Regions from separate parts of the Kitasatospora sp. NPDC042419 genome, predicted to be linked through region 3. Evidence: predicted binding sites of a transcription regulator. Region 3 holds the regulator's gene; each other region holds the start of a gene.

Region 1 (5,266 bases), on a different contig from region 3:
ACCAGCAGTCCCGGGACGACACCGACGCCGGCTGGGGCAGTCGCCCGGGGGCGGGGGAGAGCGGTGGACGGGGGCTGGACTGGTACCTGAGCCAGCGCCCGCCGCACCACGGCGACTGACCGGCGGCCCGGCGCCGGCCGGTGCGCCTCAGCGGACCTGGGTGACCAGGGCGTCGCGGATCTCGGTCAGCAGGGTGACCTCCTTGGCCTCGGCCTCCGCCGCGATGTCCTCCGGCGTCTTGCGGTGGGCGGTGTACCTGGTCATCGGCAGGATGAGGCAGAAGTAGACGACGGCGGCGGTGATCAGGAACTGCAGGGCCGCGCTCAGCACGCTGCCCCAGAGGATGAGGATTCCGGACGTGACCTCACCGCCCGCGCCCAGCTCGCAGGGGCCCTTGAGGCAGGAGCTGTAGGACGCGAGGTCCCTGGCTCCGAACAAGCCGACGATCGGATTGATCACGCCCTTGACGAAGGCGTTGATGATGTTGGTGAAAGCGGCGCCGATGACCACGGCGACGGCCAGCTCGACGACATTTCCACGCAGCAGGAACTTTTTGAAGCCTTTCATGCCGCGTGAACGACGAAGTCGTTTTCCGGTTACGGGTGATCTTCGGCTCCCCCCGATTGACAACCCGTTCGGTGGGTGGGGGCCGCGTCCGGCGGGGGCAGGCCCGCTCGCGCGGGGCCGAAGGCGAGCGCCGCGGCCATGGCGAGCAGGAGGAGGGCCGGTCCCCCGGAGCGGTGCCGGAGCGCCTGCCGGAGCCGGTGTCCGCGCCCGGCTCCCCGTCTGATCGGCGGGAACGGCGGCACCGGCTGCCGCGGCGGGACACTCGGCGCGGGCAGCGGCGGGAGCGGGAGGGGGAGCGGGCGGGAGTGGCTTCTGGTCGGCACGGGCACCACCGGTGGTCGCAGGGTGCCGGCCCCGGCCGGGTCCGTTTCCGGTCGGCCTCGGGTCGGCTTCTCTTGACGCACACTCTGGGCCGCCCGCGCGACGGGTGGAAATCTTTTCCTCAGCCTGTGGACAACTCGGGGCTGTGGATAACGCGCATCCCCCGGACGTGTGAATTCATGGGCCGTTCGGGGGAGTGTCGTCAATCAGGGAATGCGAACGGCCCGCCGCACCCGCGTGTTTGCGGGTTCGACGGGCCGTTCGATGATCTGTTCCGGCAGTCCGGCAGTCCCGGTCCGGTCGCTGTCGCGGAGGTCAGCCTGCCGCGGGGGCCGGGCTCGCCGCAGGGGCGGAGCCGCCCGAGGACGAGGCCGTGGACGAGGACGACGAGGTCGACGTCGACGAGGTGGTGGACGAGCTCACCGAGCTGCTGGAGGAGGAGCGGCTGTCGGTCCGGTAGAAGCCGGAGCCCTTGAAGACCACGCCCACGGCGGAGAAGACCTTGCGAAGGCGTCCCTCGCAGTCGGGGCACGTGGTCAGCGGCTCGTCGGTGAACTTCTGCACCGCCTCCAGGCCGTTGCCGCACTCGGTGCACTGGTACTGGTACGTGGGCACTTGTCTTCCTCCTGGCACTCTCGCCTGATGAGTGCTAACGATGGTCAATGATGCGGCATTCCGCTGGATCAGTCCAGCGACTCGGATGTGAGATGAGTCCGGCCCGTCGCCGGGACGCCGCCCCGCACCGCCCGGCGTTCAGCCCTTGGCGGCGCCCACCAGCTGAGGAGCGACACCCGACCCCGCGCCCGACCCGGCGCCCGATCCGGCGGCCACCGTGTTCCCGGCCCCGGCGCCCGGCGCGACCAGCAGGCCCCGCAGGGTGACCAGCGCGGCCAGGCCCAGCCCGGCGCCGGCCACCGGCACCAGGAATCCGGCCGACGGCCCGTTCCCGTCGACCAGCTGGCCGGCCACCATCGACCCGACCGCCAGGCCCAGCCCGATGGCGCCGGTCAGCCAGGTGAATGCCTCGGTCTTGGCGCCGTCCTCGACCAGCGTCTCGACCAGCGTGTACCCGGTGATCAGGGTCGGTGCGATGGCCAGGCCGCAGAACAGGCCGGCGACGGCCAGCGAGGCCAGGTTGGGCATCGCCCAGAGCGTCGAGCAGCCGATCACCAGGAGCGCGTAGCTGGCGAGCATCCGGTGCCGGGCGGCGTGCCGCCAGGCGATCATCCCGTAGAGCACGCCGGCCAGCATCGAGCCGCCGGCGAAGATCCCGTACACGGTGCCGCTGGCCCCGGGCTGTCCGACCGACTCGGTGAACGCGGCGACGGAGACCTGCATCGCGCCGAAGACCGTGCCGACGCCCAGGAACGCGCCGGCCAGCAGCCGGACGCCGGGCGAGGCGAGGGCGGAGGCCCGGCGGGCGCCCGGAACGTGCGGGTGCAGCGCGGGCGCGGTGCGCCGCTGGGCGGCGAACGCGAGCCCGCCGACGACGGTCAGCGCAGCCTCGGCGATCAGTCCGGTCGCCGGGTTGACCGTGGCGGCGATGGCGGAGGCCAGCACCGGGCCGATCACGAAGGTGAACTCGTCGGTCACCGACTCGAAGGCGAAGGCGGTGTTCAGCTTGGCCGGCGGCGCGCCCTCCGCGGAGAGCTTGGCCACCCAGCGGGCCCGGACCATCGCGCCGATCTGCGGCACGGAGGCACCGGCCGCCGCGGCGGCGAGGAAGAGGCTCCAGACCGGTGCGTGGCCGAGTGCCAGCGCGATCAGCGCACCGACCGAGACGGCGTGCACCAGCACGGTCGGCACCAGGACGGCGGCCTGGCCGAAGCGGTCGGCCAGCCGGCCGGTCTGCGGCCCGATCAGGGCCTGGGCGACGGCGGAGACGGCGGCGGCGGTGCCGGCGGTGCCGTAGGAGCCGTGGGTGTCGCGGATCAGCAGCAGGATGCCGAGGCTGAGCATCGCGTAGGGGAGCCGGGCGGCGAAGGCGGGGACGAGGAACGTCCAGGCTCCGGGGGTGCGCAGCAGCGCGCCGTACCCGACCCGGGTGGGGGTGGTGTCGGCGCGGTCCTCGGGCGCGGCGGGCAGGTCGTGCCCGGGCATGGCGTCGTCGACCGTTCGGCGGGCCGTCACGGTCGGTCCTTCCTGCTGCCTGGTAGCGCGGCAGGGCATGAAAAAGCCCCGACGGCGCCGAGAGTCGTCCTCTCGCGCGTCGACCGGGGTAGATACCGGGCCGGCCGGCGGGGTCACCGAGGGCCGGACCGCGGCCGCCGAGCGGTCGCGCCAACTCTGCATCAGGCAGATGCTGGGGGTGTGTCATCCAGAGTAGCTATACGCGCGTAGATGGCGCGCTTCCCTCCACAATACAGGGCATGCCCAAAGTTGTCCTGCCTATCGAAGGTGAATGCCGGTCGAACGTCCCATAGCCGGGAGGCGCAGGACGCCGGGAGGCCGGTGCCGCACCAGGAGACCAGGGCGCCACGAGGCCAGGGCACCGAGAGGCCAGGGCACCCAAAGGCCGGGGGCGCCAGGACGCCGGGGGTGCCGGGCGTCCGGCACCCCCGGAGCGCTCACTCCCGCCCGTGCAGCCAGCCGGCCAGCTTGCCGCCCTTGTCCACGGCCCGGAGCCGCCGCTCGGCCGCCTCGCTCACCTCGTCCGTGGTGACCACCAGCAGTTCGTCCCCGCCGCGCAGCACCGTCTCCTTGTCCGGCACGAAGCTGGTCCCCTCGCGGACCACCAGGGTCACCGCCGCGCCGGCCGGCAGCCGCAGTTCGCCGACCTCCACACCGGACATCCGGGAGGCCGGCGTCAGCGCCACCGACAGCAGGTGGCCGTGCAGCTTCTCCAGCGGCGCCGACTCGATGCCGAGGTCCTGGCCCATCGAGCCCTCGCCGATCCGCAGCCACTTGGCGACCCAGGGCAGGGTCGGGCCCTGGAGCAGGGTGAAGACCACGACCAGGATGAAGACGATGTTGAAGACCTCCTGCGCCATCGGCGCGCCGGAGACCATCGGGATGGTGGCGAGCACGATCGGCACCGCCCCGCGCAGGCCGGCCCAGCTCAGCAGGGCCTGTTCGCGGACGGGCAGCCGGAAGGGCGTGAGGGTGAACACCACCGAGAGCGGCCGGGCCACGAAGACCAGCACCGCGCCGATCACCAGGGCCGGCACCACGGCCGAGCCCATCGTCTCGGGGGTGCAGAGCAGGCCGAGCAGGACGAACATGCCGATCTGCCCGATCCAGGCCAGGCCGTCGGCGAAGCCGCGGACGGCGGGCCCGTGCGGCAGCTTGGCGTTGCCCAGGATGACGGCGCTGACGTAGACGGCGAGGAAGCCGGAGCCGTGCAGCAGCGCGCCGCCGGCGTAGGCGAGCACGGTGAGCGCCATGACGGCGATCGGGTAGAGGCCGGAGGACGGCAGGGCGACGTGCTTGATCCCGAAGGCACCGATCTTCCCGACCGCGAGGCCGACCGCGAGGCCTATCGCGAGCTCGGCGAGGATGGTGCCGACCAGCACGTACCAGGAGTCCAGCTCCCCGGTGGTGGCGAAGGCGACGACCAGGATGACCACGGGCGCGTCGTTGAAGCCGGACTCGGCCTCCAGCAGGCCGGTCAGCCGGTGCGGGAGCGGGACCATCCGCAGGACGGAGAAGACGGCCGCGGCGTCGGTGGACGAGACGATCGCGCCGAGCAGCAGCGAGGTCCGCCAGTCGAGGCCGACGAGCCAGTGCGCGCCGGCGGCGGTGACGAAGACGCTGACGCCCACGCCGACGGTGGCGAGGACGGTGGCGGCCGGCATCACGGGCTTGACCTCGCGCCAGTTGGTCTTGAGGCCGCCCTCGGCCAGGATCACCACCAGGGCGGCGTAGCCGAGCACCTGGGTGAGCTCGGCGTTGTTGAAGGTGATGCCGAGGCCGTTCTGGCCGAGCGCCACGCCGATGCCGAGGTAGATCAGCAGGCTTGGCAGCCCCGATTTCGTCGAGACGCGCACGGCGGCCACCGCGACCAGCAGGATCACGGAGAATTCGAGGAGCAGCTGGTTCAGGTGGTCGACGTTCACGCAGGGGCACCTCGGGCTGGCAGCGGGCGGGCGGGGTGTCTGGTGGCGGTGAGGCCGGGGGCGCGCGATCGGCAGGGCGGGGGCGGGCGCGCCGATTACTCCCCTTGCGGATCGTTACGCAGTCTAACATTTTGCCATATCTTTAGGTTTCCCTGTCGCATGACCCCTCACCTCCGCTTCTGACCTCGCCCGATCCCACCGTGAGCGTCCCCCGTGCACGCCCGCCAGCCGAGTCGGCCTAATGTGGTGCCCTGTCACGGCCCCGTGCCCTTGACATGTCCGCCCGCCCCCCAGTGAGGACCGCAAGGACCCAGATGCCCCGC
Region 2 (5,266 bases), on a different contig from region 3:
GAGATCTGCGACGCCCAGGCCGCGCTCACCCAGCAGTACGGCACCGCGCCGCTGCTGTTCCGCCCGCCGTACGGCGACGGCGCCAACACGGCGGCGCTCAACGGGGCGGTGCGGCAGTGCGGGCCGAAGGCCGTCGTGCTCTGGCGGGAGTCGATGCAGATCCACGACATGCAGTACCAGGCGGCGGACAGGAAGCTGCGGCCCGGCGACATCGTCCTCGCCCACTTCCGGGGTCCGAAGGACCTCAAGGGCGAGACGATGACGCAGATGTTCGGCGAGATGCTGGCGCGGATCCAGGAGCAGGGCTTCGCGGTGGCCCGGCTGGAGGACTACATCGAGGCGCCCGCCGGCTGACCGTCGGCCCGGACCGGCTGCCCCAGCATCATCAGCGGCCCGTTGTCGGTCCGGCTGAGGATCACCGTGACGGAGTTCGGGCCGGACGGCTTCAGCTGGCGGCGCAGGTCCTCCGGGGTGATCGCCATCCCGCGCTTCTTGATCACCACCGTGCCGACGCCCCGCTCGCGCAGCAGCGCCTTGAGCTTCTTGATGTGGAACGGCAGCACGTCGGTCAGCTCGAAGGCGTGCGCGTAGGGGGTCGCGACCAGGTCGTCCGACGTGACGTAGGCGATCTTCGGGTCGATCAGCCGGCCGTTCACCCGCCCGGCCACCTCGGCGACCAGGTGGGCGCGGATCACCGCGCCGTCCGGCTCGTACAGGTACCGGCCGACCGGGCCGGCCGGGGGGTCGGGCAGGTCGCCGCCGGTCAGGCTGGCCTGCTGGGGGAGCAGGGTGGCGCGGTGCGGGCTGCCGGCCCGGGTGCCGAACCAGAGCACCGCCTCCTTGACGTCGCCGTGGTCGGAGACCCACTCGGCCTCGGCGTCGGACGGCACCGCCTCGTGCGGGATGCCCGGTGCCACCTTGAGCGCGCCGACGGGGGTGCGCCGCCCGGCCTCGATCGCCCAGGAGAGCGGCGGGGCGTAGGCCTCGGGGTCGAAGACCCGGCCGCGCGCGGTGCGCCTGGCCGGGTCGGTGAAGACCGCGTCGTAGCCGGTGACGTCGACGTCGGCGACGTCCGCGCAGCGCACCTCGACCAGGTCGGCCAGGCCCAGCGCGGCCGCGTTGGCGGCGGTGGCGGCGCAGGCGGCCGGGTCCTTGTCGACGGCGAGCACCTCGATCCCGGCCCGGGCCAGGGCCAGCACGTCGCCGCCGATCCCGCAGCAGAGGTCGGCCAGCCGCCGTACGCCGAGACCGGCGAAGCGGCGGGCCCGCCACTCGGCGACGCTGCGCCGGGTGGACTGCTCGACGCCGTTGGGCGTGAAGTACATGAGGTCGGCGTCCGCGCCGAACTTGGCCCGCGCGCGCTGCCTGAGCCGGGCCTGTCCGAAGGCGGCGGACACCAGTTCGGCCGGGTGCTCCCTGCGCAGCCGGGTGGCCAGCGCCAGTTCGTCCTCCGGCGCGAACTCGCGCAGTTCGGCGAGCAGGGCCTGGCCCCGGTCGGTCAGCAGGGGCTGCAGGTTGTCGGTCTCCACGGGGCCATTCTCGCCGGTCGGGGCGCCGGGGGAGCGCCGGGCGGAGCGGCGGCACCGGAGCGGGCCGCAGGGGCGGGCGGACCGGAGCGCGGCCGGTCAGACCAGCTGGAACCACCAGTGCGCGGTGAGCGGCGAGAGCAGCGCGGCGACCGGCACCAGCCGCCAGCCGGCCCGTCGGGTGCGCCACGCGACCGCGACGGGCGGCGTGAGCGCGAGGGCGCCGCCGACCAGGACGACGAACAGGACCACTCCGCCGGCGTCGCTCATCGCCGCGCCCATGGCCAGGGCGAAGGCGACGAAGGCGACCAGGGCGGTGGCGGCTCCCAGCAGCGGGAGGGTGGCGAGCGCCAGCAGCAGGTCACGGCGGAGGGACGGGCCGGTGCGAAGGGAGGTCGCGGTCAGGGGGGTCGCGGTCATGGGACGAGTGTGCGGTCGGGGGCCGGGGTCGCACATGAGTACGGCTACTCATCCGGAACCGGGGTCCGGGAGGCGCGTCGTTGGCACTCTGGTTGACTGAGTGCTAACCGCGGCCTATGGTCGTGCCTAGCACTCCCCACCGGGGGAGTGCTAACGCGAAGACGCGTGTCTGACCCCCGCGACGGCAGACGCGCAGGTTCGCCCCTACCCGTTAGAAAACCCCGTAATCTCCGAAGGGGAGCTCGGACGTGACCACCAGCAGCAAGGTTGCCATCAAGCCGCTCGAGGACCGCATCGTGGTCCAGCCGCTCGACGCCGAGACCACCACGGCCTCCGGCCTGGTTATCCCGGACACCGCCAAGGAGAAGCCCCAGGAGGGCGTCGTCCTGGCCGTCGGCCCGGGCCGCTTCGAGGACGGCCAGCGTCTGCCGCTCGACGTCGCCGTCGGTGACATCGTCCTGTACTCGAAGTACGGCGGCACCGAGGTGAAGTACCAGGGCGAGGAGTACCTGGTTCTGTCGGCTCGCGACGTTCTCGCCATCATCGAGAAGTAAGACGTCAGGCCCGCCCCGGATCCGTGTCCCAGTGACAGGGGCCCGGGGCGTGGTTGTTGGTTCACGTAGTCGAGCGGCCGCCGTGATGGCCGCAGCCCCGAGGGAATAGGGAACATGGCGAAGATCCTGCAGTTCGACGAGGACGCCCGCCGCTCGCTGGAGCGCGGTGTCAACAAGCTGGCCGACACCGTCAAGGTGACCATCGGCCCCAAGGGCCGCAACGTCGTCATCGACAAGAAGTTCGGCGCTCCGACCATCACCAACGACGGTGTCACCATCGCCCGTGAGGTCGAGCTCGACGACCCGTACGAGAACCTTGGCGCGCAGCTCGTCAAGGAGGTCGCCACCAAGACCAACGACGTCGCGGGTGACGGCACCACCACCGCCACCGTGCTGGCCCAGGCCCTGGTGAACGAGGGTCTGCGCAACGTCGCCGCCGGTGCCGGCCCGGCCGCCCTGAAGAAGGGCATCGACAAGGCCGTCGCCGCCGTCTCCGAGCACCTGCTGTCCATCGCCCGCGAGATCGAGGGCAAGGACGACGTCGCCGCCGTCGCGACCCTCTCCGCGCAGGACACCCAGGTCGGCGAGCTGATCGCCGAGGCGATCGACAAGGTCGGCAAGGACGGTGTCATCACCGTCGAGGAGTCGAACACCTTCGGCGTGGAGCTGGACTTCACCGAGGGCATGCAGTTCGACAAGGGCTACCTGTCGCCGTACTTCGTCACCGACGCGGAGCGGCAGGAGGCGGTCCTGGAGGACCCGTACATCCTGATCAACCAGGGCAAGATCTCCTCCATCCAGGAGCTCCTGCCGCTGCTGGAGAAGGTCGTGCAGGGCGGTACCTCCCGCCCGCTGCTGATCATCGCCGAGGACGTCGACGGCGAGGCGCTGTCCACCCTCCTGGTGAACAAGATCCGCGGTATCTTCAACGCCGTGGCCGTCAAGGCCCCGGGCTTCGGCGACCGCCGCAAGGCGATCCTGGGCGACCTGGCCACCCTGACCGGCGGCACCGTGATCTCCGAGGAGGTCGGCCTCAAGCTCGACCAGGCCGGTCTGGACGTGCTGGGCACCGCCCGCCGCGTGACCATCACCAAGGACGAGACGACCATCGTCGACGGTGCCGGTGACACGGAGGCCGTGGCCGGCCGCGTCGCCCAGATCAAGGGCGAGATCGCCAACACCGACTCCGACTGGGACCGCGAGAAGCTGCAGGAGCGCCTGGCCAAGCTGGCCGGCGGCGTCTGCGTCATCCGCGTCGGTGCCGCCACCGAGGTGGAGCTGAAGGAGCGCAAGCACCGCCTGGAGGACGCCATCTCGGCGACCCGCGCCGCGGTCGAGGAGGGCATCGTCGCCGGTGGTGGCGCCTCCCTGGTCCACGCCGCCAAGGTGCTGAACGACGGCCTGGGCCTGACCGGCGACGAGGCCACCGGTGTCGCGGTCGTCCGCAAGGCGCTGCACGAGCCGCTGCGCTGGATCGCCCAGAACGCGGGCCTGGAGGGTTACGTCATCACCTCCAAGGTCTCCGAGCTGGAGCCGGGCCAGGGCTACAACGCCGCTACCGGCGAGTACGGCGACCTGGTCAAGGCCGGCGTCATCGACCCGGTCAAGGTCACCCGTTCCGCCCTGGAGAACGCCGCCTCCATCGCCTCCCTGCTCCTCACCACCGAGACCCTCGTGGTGGAGAAGAAGGAGGACGAGGCCGACGGCGGTCACGGCCACTCGCACGGCGGCCACGGCCACTCCCACTGACACCCGTTCAGTGACCGGAGGCCCGGTCCGCGCCCCTCGGGGGTGCGGCCGGGCCTCCGGCGTGTCGGCCGCGGTCCGCCTCCCGGGGTCGAGTTTCATTCTTCAACTATCATGCGAATTTTGCAGATGGCAAAGATTTCCTTATATCTTTGGGGCATGATCGAGGCCCGCCACCTGCGCGTCCTGCGTGCCGTCGCCCGCACCGGATCCTTCTCCGCCGCCGCCCGCGAGCTGGGGTGCACACAGCCCGCCATCAGCCAGCAGATGAAGGCCCTGGAGAAGTCCGTGGACACCCCGCTGGTGGTCCGATCGGGTCGCGGGATGCAGCTGAGCGAGGCCGGACGGGTGCTGCTCAAGCACGCCACCGGCATCCTCGCCGGGCTCTCCGCCGCCGAGGAGGAGGTGGCGGCGATCGCCGGGCTGCGGGCCGGACGGGTGCGCCTGGTCTCCTTCCCGACCGCGAGTTCCACCCTGGTGCCGCCGGCCGTCGCCCGGCTGCGGGACAGCCATCCGGGGGTCCGCGTGTCGCTGGTCGAGGCGGAGCCCCCGGAGTCGCTGGCGATGCTGCGCGGCGGCGAGTGCGAGGTCGCGCTGGCTTTCCGCTACCCGCAGGCGCCCGGCGCCTCCGCCGCGCCGGCGTCCGCGCCCGCGCACGGCACGCCCCGCGAGGCCCGCGCCGAGGCCAACCTGGAGGCCCAGCAGCTCAGCGCCGGCACCGACTGGTCCGATCTGGTGGTCACCCCGCTGCTGGACGACCCGCTGGTCGGCCTGCTGCCCGCCGGGCACCGGCTGGCCGGGCGGGGCGCGCCGGTGGAGCTGGCCGACCTGGCCGGGGAGCAGTGGATCGCCGGCTGCCCGCAGTGCCGGGGGCACCTGGTGGAGCTCTGCGCCGGGGCCGGCTTCGAGCCCCGGATCGACTTCGCGACCGACGACTACCCCGCGGTGGTCGGCCTGGTGGCCGCCGGGCTCGGGGTGGCGGTGCTGCCGGGGCTGGCGCTGCGGTCGGTGCGCCCGGAC
Region 3 (5,266 bases):
GCTTGCCGAACCGGTCCTCCAGGGTGACGGTGAACCCCTCGGCGGTCCGCTCGCAGCGCACCACGGCCCCGCAGAAGCCGGTCGCCGCCTCCTCGACCACCAGGTCGCGCTCGGCGGCGACCTCGGGGGCGGGCTGCTGCTTCTTCCACGGCGGGGTCAGGTCGGGTCCGTACTGGCGGCTGCGCATGCAGCGACTATAGGGAAGACCGACGGAGGGTCAGAGACCCGGCGCGCCCCAGACCGGGAACCAGCGGGTGAGGTCCTTCTCCAGCCGCAGGTCGTTCCCGAGCAGCGCGTTGACCTGCAGTTCCAGCGGGCTGTCGCGCTTCTCGCCGCCGCCCGGCACCGGCGCGAAGGGGTAGAAGGTGCCCCGCTTGTACAGGTACACGAGGGCCAGCGGCCGGCCCGTCTCGTTGCGGAAGGCGACCAGCGAGCAGAGCAGCTGCGGCCCGAAGCCGTTCGCCTCCAGCTCGCTGTTGACCGCGTGCAGGTCGTTGACCAGCTCCGGCAGCTCCCCGGGCGTGTGCCGGGCCAGCAGCCAGGAGTAGCCGTAGGTGTCCTTGGACGCCTCGACGGGGACGCCGCCGCGTTCGGTGTCGGCGTCCAGGAGGGCCCGGACCTGCCGTTCGACCTCGCCGAACGCCCCGCCCTCCACCGAGGCGAAGCAGACCGACCCGACACCGGTGGGCCGGAACCCGGCCGCCGCCTCCAGGGTGAGCGCGGCGGAGGGCACGCCGAACAGCTGGTCGAGGTCGGGCTTGACGGGCTTGGTGCGGCCGAACAGGGCGTCCAGGATTCCCACGGTGGTCCCTTTCCCTCCCCTCCCGGAGGAGGCGGTTCACGAGGAGGCGGTTCGGTGGAGGCGGTTCAGCGGCCGATCGGCGGCCGATCCGCGGCTGATCGGTGGCCGATCAGTGGCCGAGCCGGGTGGAGATCTCCGCCAGCTGCTCCAGCCGCTTCTCCAGCGTCGGGTGGGTGGAGAACAGCTGGGCGGCGGTCTCCCGGGCGTTCAGCGCGGGGGCGAAGTAGAAGGCGTTGTAGGCCTGCGACTGGCGCAGGTCCTTGGTCGGGATGGCGGCGATCTGGCCGGTCACCTTGGTGAGCGCCGACGCCAGCGCGCTGGGGCGGCCGGTGAGCTGGGCGGCGGCCCGGTCGGCGGCCAGCTCCCGGTAGCGGGAGAGCAGCCTGGTCAGCAGGAAGCTGATCGCGTAGACCACGATCGACACCAGCGGGATGACCAGGGCGGCGAGCGCGGCGTTGGAGTCGTTGCTGTTGCGGGCGCCGCCCATGAACCCGCCGTACATGGCGATCCGGGTCATGGCCCCGGCGAGGACGCCGAGGAAGCCGGCGATCGTCATCACGGCGACGTCCCGGTGGGCGACGTGCGACAGCTCGTGGGCGAGCACGCCCTCCAGTTCCTCGGGCTCCAGCCGGCGCAGCAGCCCGGTGGTGACGCAGACCACCGCGTTCTTCGGGTTGCGGCCGGTGGCGAAGGCGTTCGGCATGTCGTTGTCGGCGACCGCCACCCGGGGTTTGGGCATGTCGGCCAGCGCGCAGAGCCGGTCGACGGTGCCGTGCAGCTGGGGGTACTGCTCGGGGGTGACGCGGTGGGCGCCCATGGCGCGTTCGGTGATCCGGTCGCTGAACCAGAACTGGGCGACGAACAGGCCGCCGGAGATCAGGACGATGATCGGCCAGGCGCCGCGCAGCAGCACGATCAGCAGGCCGGTGAATCCGACGTACAGCAGCCCGATCACGAACATCGTGCCGACCATCCGGCCGGTCAGGCCGCGGTCGGGTGCGAAGCGGGTGTGGTGGCCCGAGGTCGACATCGCTGGTCCTCCGTTCGCCGTCCGCTTTCGATGCTGCCACCCGGCCGGGCCCGCGGCATCACCCGCGCGCCGCGAACTGCGGGCAGGATCACCCCGGCCGGGCCGTTCCTGAGGTCGGACCCGGGCCTTACACTGGCAGGTACGGTTCTGGCACTCGTGTGTTCCGAGTGCCAAGCCCGGGCCCTCCCAGAGGGGGCCGAAGCGACTCGAAACGGACACGTGTCACAACGGACAACGCGTGAAGACGGAGGTGCGTGCCCATGGCCGGTGAGGTCCGCCAGCTGGACGACCGCAAGCTCGCGGTGCTTCGCGCGATCGTCCAGGACTACGTGGGGACCGAGGAGCCGGTGGGTTCCAAGGCCCTGGTGGAGCGGCACAACCTCGGGGTCTCCCCGGCGACCGTCCGCAACGACATGGCCGCGCTGGAGGAGGACGGCTACATCCACCAGCCGCACACCAGCGCCGGGCGCATCCCCACCGACAAGGGGTACCGCCTGTTCGTGGACCGGCTGGCGGAGGTGAAGCCGATGAGCGCGCCCGAGCGGCGGGCGATCCGGCACTTCCTGGACGGGGCGGTCGACCTCGACGACGTGGTCGCCCGTACGGTCCGGCTGCTCGCCCAGCTGACCCGCCAGGTCGCTGTGGTGCAGTACCCCTCGCTCTCCCGTTCCACCGTGCGGCACATCGAGCTGGTCGCGCTGGCCCCGGCCAAGGTGATGCTGGTCCTGATCACCAACACCGGCCGGGTCGAGCAGCGGATGGTGGACTGCCCGGGGGCGGTCGGCGAGACCGTCCTTGCGGACCTCCGGGCCCGGATCAACGCGCGGGCCGCCGGACAGCGGCTGCCCGACGTCCCGGGGCTGCTGGAGGACCTGCCCGCCCAGTTCGAGGCGGGTGACCGGCCGACCGTCTCGACGGTCCTGGCGACGCTCTTCGAGGCGCTCGCCGAGCAGAACGAGGAACGGATCATGCTGGCCGGCACGGCCAACCTGACCCGTTTCGGCCACGACTTCCCGTTGACCATCCAGCCGGTGCTGGAGGCACTGGAGGAGCAGGTCATCCTGCTCCGCCTCCTGGGTGAGACCGCGGACGCCGGGATGACGGTCCGGATCGGGCGCGAGAACGCCTACGAGGGCCTCAATTCCACCTCCGTCGTCTCGGTCGGTTACGGTTCGGGCGACGAGAGCGTGGCCAAACTGGGTGTGATCGGTCCGACCCGGATGGACTATCCGGGCACAATGGGGGCGGTGCGAGCGGTGGCACGGTACGTGGGCCAGATCCTGGCCGAGTCGTAGGAAAGGCCACCGCCAGGACCCTGGCGGTGGTTCCAGTCGCAAGCACTTCTACAGGCGGAACAAGCGGAGCATTTGGTGGCCACGGACTACTACGCGGTACTCGGCGTCCGACGGGATGCGGGGCAGGACGAGATCAAGAAGGCGTTCCGGCGCCTGGCACGCGAACTGCACCCGGACGTCAACCCGGACCCGAAGACGCAGGAGCGGTTCAAGGAGATCAACGCCGCCTACGAGGTGCTCTCCGATCCGCAGAAGCGCCAGGTCTACGACCTCGGCGGCGACCCGCTGTCGCCGAACGGCGGCGCGGGCGGGCCGGGCGGCTTCGGCGCGGGCGCGGCGGGCTTCGGCTTCTCCGACATCATGGACGCCTTCTTCGGCGCGGCCTCCGGCCAGCGCGGCCCGCGCTCGCGGACCCGGCGCGGCCAGGACGCCATGATCCGGCTGGAGATCACCCTGGAGGAGGCCGCCTTCGGCACCACCAAGGAGCTCCAGGTCGACACGGCCGTCACCTGCACCACCTGCAGCGGCGAGGGCGCGGCCCCCGGCACCTCCGCGCAGACCTGTGACATGTGTCGCGGCAAGGGCGAGGTCTCCCAGGTCACCCGGTCCTTCCTGGGCCAGGTCATGACCTCCCGCCCCTGCCCGCAGTGCCAGGGCTTCGGCACCGTCGTGCCGACCCCGTGCCCGGAGTGCGCCGGCGACGGCCGGGTCCGCGCCCGCCGCACCCTGACGGTCAAGATCCCCGCCGGTGTCGACAACGGCACCCGGATCCAGTTGGCCGGCGAGGGCGAGGTCGGCCCCGGCGGCGGCCCGGCCGGCGACCTCTACGTCGAGATCGCCGAGACCAGCCACACGGTGTTCCAGCGGCGCGGCGACGACCTGCACTGCACCGTCACCATCCCGATGACGGCCGCCTCGCTCGGCACCCAGGTGCCGCTGCAGACGCTCGACGGGCTGGAGGAGGTCGACATCCGGCCCGGCACCCAGTCCGGCCAGTCGATCCCGCTGCACGGCCGCGGCATCACCCACCTGCGCGGCGGCGGCCGGGGCGACCTGATAGTGCACGTCGAGGTGCAGACGCCCACCAAGCTCGACGCCGAGCAGGAGGAGCTGCTGCGCCGCCTCGCGGTGCTGCGCGGCGAGGAGCGGCCGTCCGGCCAGTTCGCGCCCGGGCAGCAGGGGCTGTTCTCCCGGCTGAAGGACGCCTTCAACGGCCGCTGACGGCTCCGGCGCCCGGCACCCCCGCGACACACCGTCCGGGGGCGCCGGGCGCCGTCGTTCCACCGCCCGACCCACTCCGGAGGAAGACCCCATGACCGCGCCCGTGTTCGTCGTCGAGACCGAGCGGATCGCCGCCGCCGCTCCCGGCGCGCTGGTCCGGCTGGACGGGCCGGAGGGGCGGCACGCGGCCGCCGTGAAGCGGCTGGAGGCGGGCGAGGCCGTGACCCTGGCCGACGGCCTCGGCCTCGGGGTGGACGGCACCGTCGCGGCGGTGCACGGCAAGGACGCGGTCGACGTGGCCGTGCAGGTCGTGCGCCGCGAGCCCGAGCCGGCGCCGCGGATCGTCGTGGTCCAGGCCCTGCCCAAGGGCGACCGCGGCGAGCTGGCCGTGGAGACCATGACCGAGGTCGGCGTGGACGTGGTGATCCCGTGGTCGGCGTCCCGCTGCATCACCCAGTGGAAGGGCGAGCGCGGTGCCAAGGCGCTCGCCAAGTGGCGCGCCACCGCGCGGGAGGCGGGCAAGCAGTCCCGCCGGCTGCGGTTCCCCGAGGTCCGCGACCCGATGACCACCCGGCAGCTGGCCCCGGTGCTGGCCGGCGCCGCGTTCGCGGCCGTGCTGCACGAGGAGGGGGCCGAACCGCTGGCCGGGGCGGTGCTGCCGGGGGCCGGGGACCTCGTGCTGGTGGTCGGTCCCGAGGGCGGGGTCTCCCCGGAGGAGCTGGCCGCCTTCGCCGAGGCCGGCGCGAAGCCGTTCCGGCTCGGCCCGTCCGTGCTGCGCACCTCGACGGCGGGGGTGGCGGCCGGGGCCCTGCTGCTGGGCCGCACCGGCCGCTGGAGCTGAGCCGCCCGGGCCGGGACGCGGGCCTGGACGCGGGACGGCCCGGCGGGGCCCCGCCGGGCCGGGGAACGGGCGGCCCC

What was found. The regulator HrcA, encoded in region 3, represses chaperone genes, less so after heat shock. The targets are predictions, from matches to a motif close to TTNGCACTCNGNNNNNCNGAGTGCNAA.
Region 1: the regulator HrcA is predicted to act here: its motif matches at 1,515-1,541, upstream of AC067J_RS22035 (FmdB family zinc ribbon protein).
Region 2: the regulator HrcA is predicted to act here: its motif matches at 2,027-2,053, upstream of groES (co-chaperone GroES).

The regions. Positions count from the first base shown of each region.
Region 1 covers NZ_JBWKAW010000011.1:165,474-170,739, forward strand. Annotated here, with positions in the region: gene AC067J_RS22025 (hypothetical protein) at 1-119, shown strand, start outside; gene mscL (large conductance mechanosensitive channel protein MscL) at 148-567, opposite strand; gene AC067J_RS22035 (FmdB family zinc ribbon protein) at 1,204-1,503, opposite strand; gene AC067J_RS22040 (MFS transporter) at 1,642-2,988, opposite strand; gene AC067J_RS22045 (potassium/proton antiporter) at 3,456-4,943, opposite strand; gene AC067J_RS22050 (penicillin acylase family protein) at 5,258-5,266, shown strand, end outside.
Region 2 covers NZ_JBWKAW010000002.1:557,103-562,368, forward strand. Annotated here, with positions in the region: gene AC067J_RS06370 (polysaccharide deacetylase family protein) at 1-354, shown strand, start outside; gene AC067J_RS06375 (THUMP-like domain-containing protein) at 330-1,529, opposite strand; gene AC067J_RS06380 (hypothetical protein) at 1,626-1,946, opposite strand; gene groES (co-chaperone GroES) at 2,195-2,500, shown strand; gene groL (chaperonin GroEL) at 2,615-4,249, shown strand; gene AC067J_RS06395 (LysR family transcriptional regulator) at 4,406-5,266, shown strand, end outside.
Region 3 covers NZ_JBWKAW010000001.1:726,106-731,371, reverse strand. Annotated here, with positions in the region: gene AC067J_RS03265 (DUF3097 domain-containing protein) at 1-187, opposite strand, end outside; gene pspAB (PspA-associated protein PspAB) at 218-802, opposite strand; gene htpX (zinc metalloprotease HtpX) at 912-1,832, opposite strand; gene hrcA (heat-inducible transcriptional repressor HrcA) at 2,093-3,127, shown strand; gene dnaJ (molecular chaperone DnaJ) at 3,203-4,348, shown strand; gene AC067J_RS03240 (16S rRNA (uracil(1498)-N(3))-methyltransferase) at 4,440-5,189, shown strand.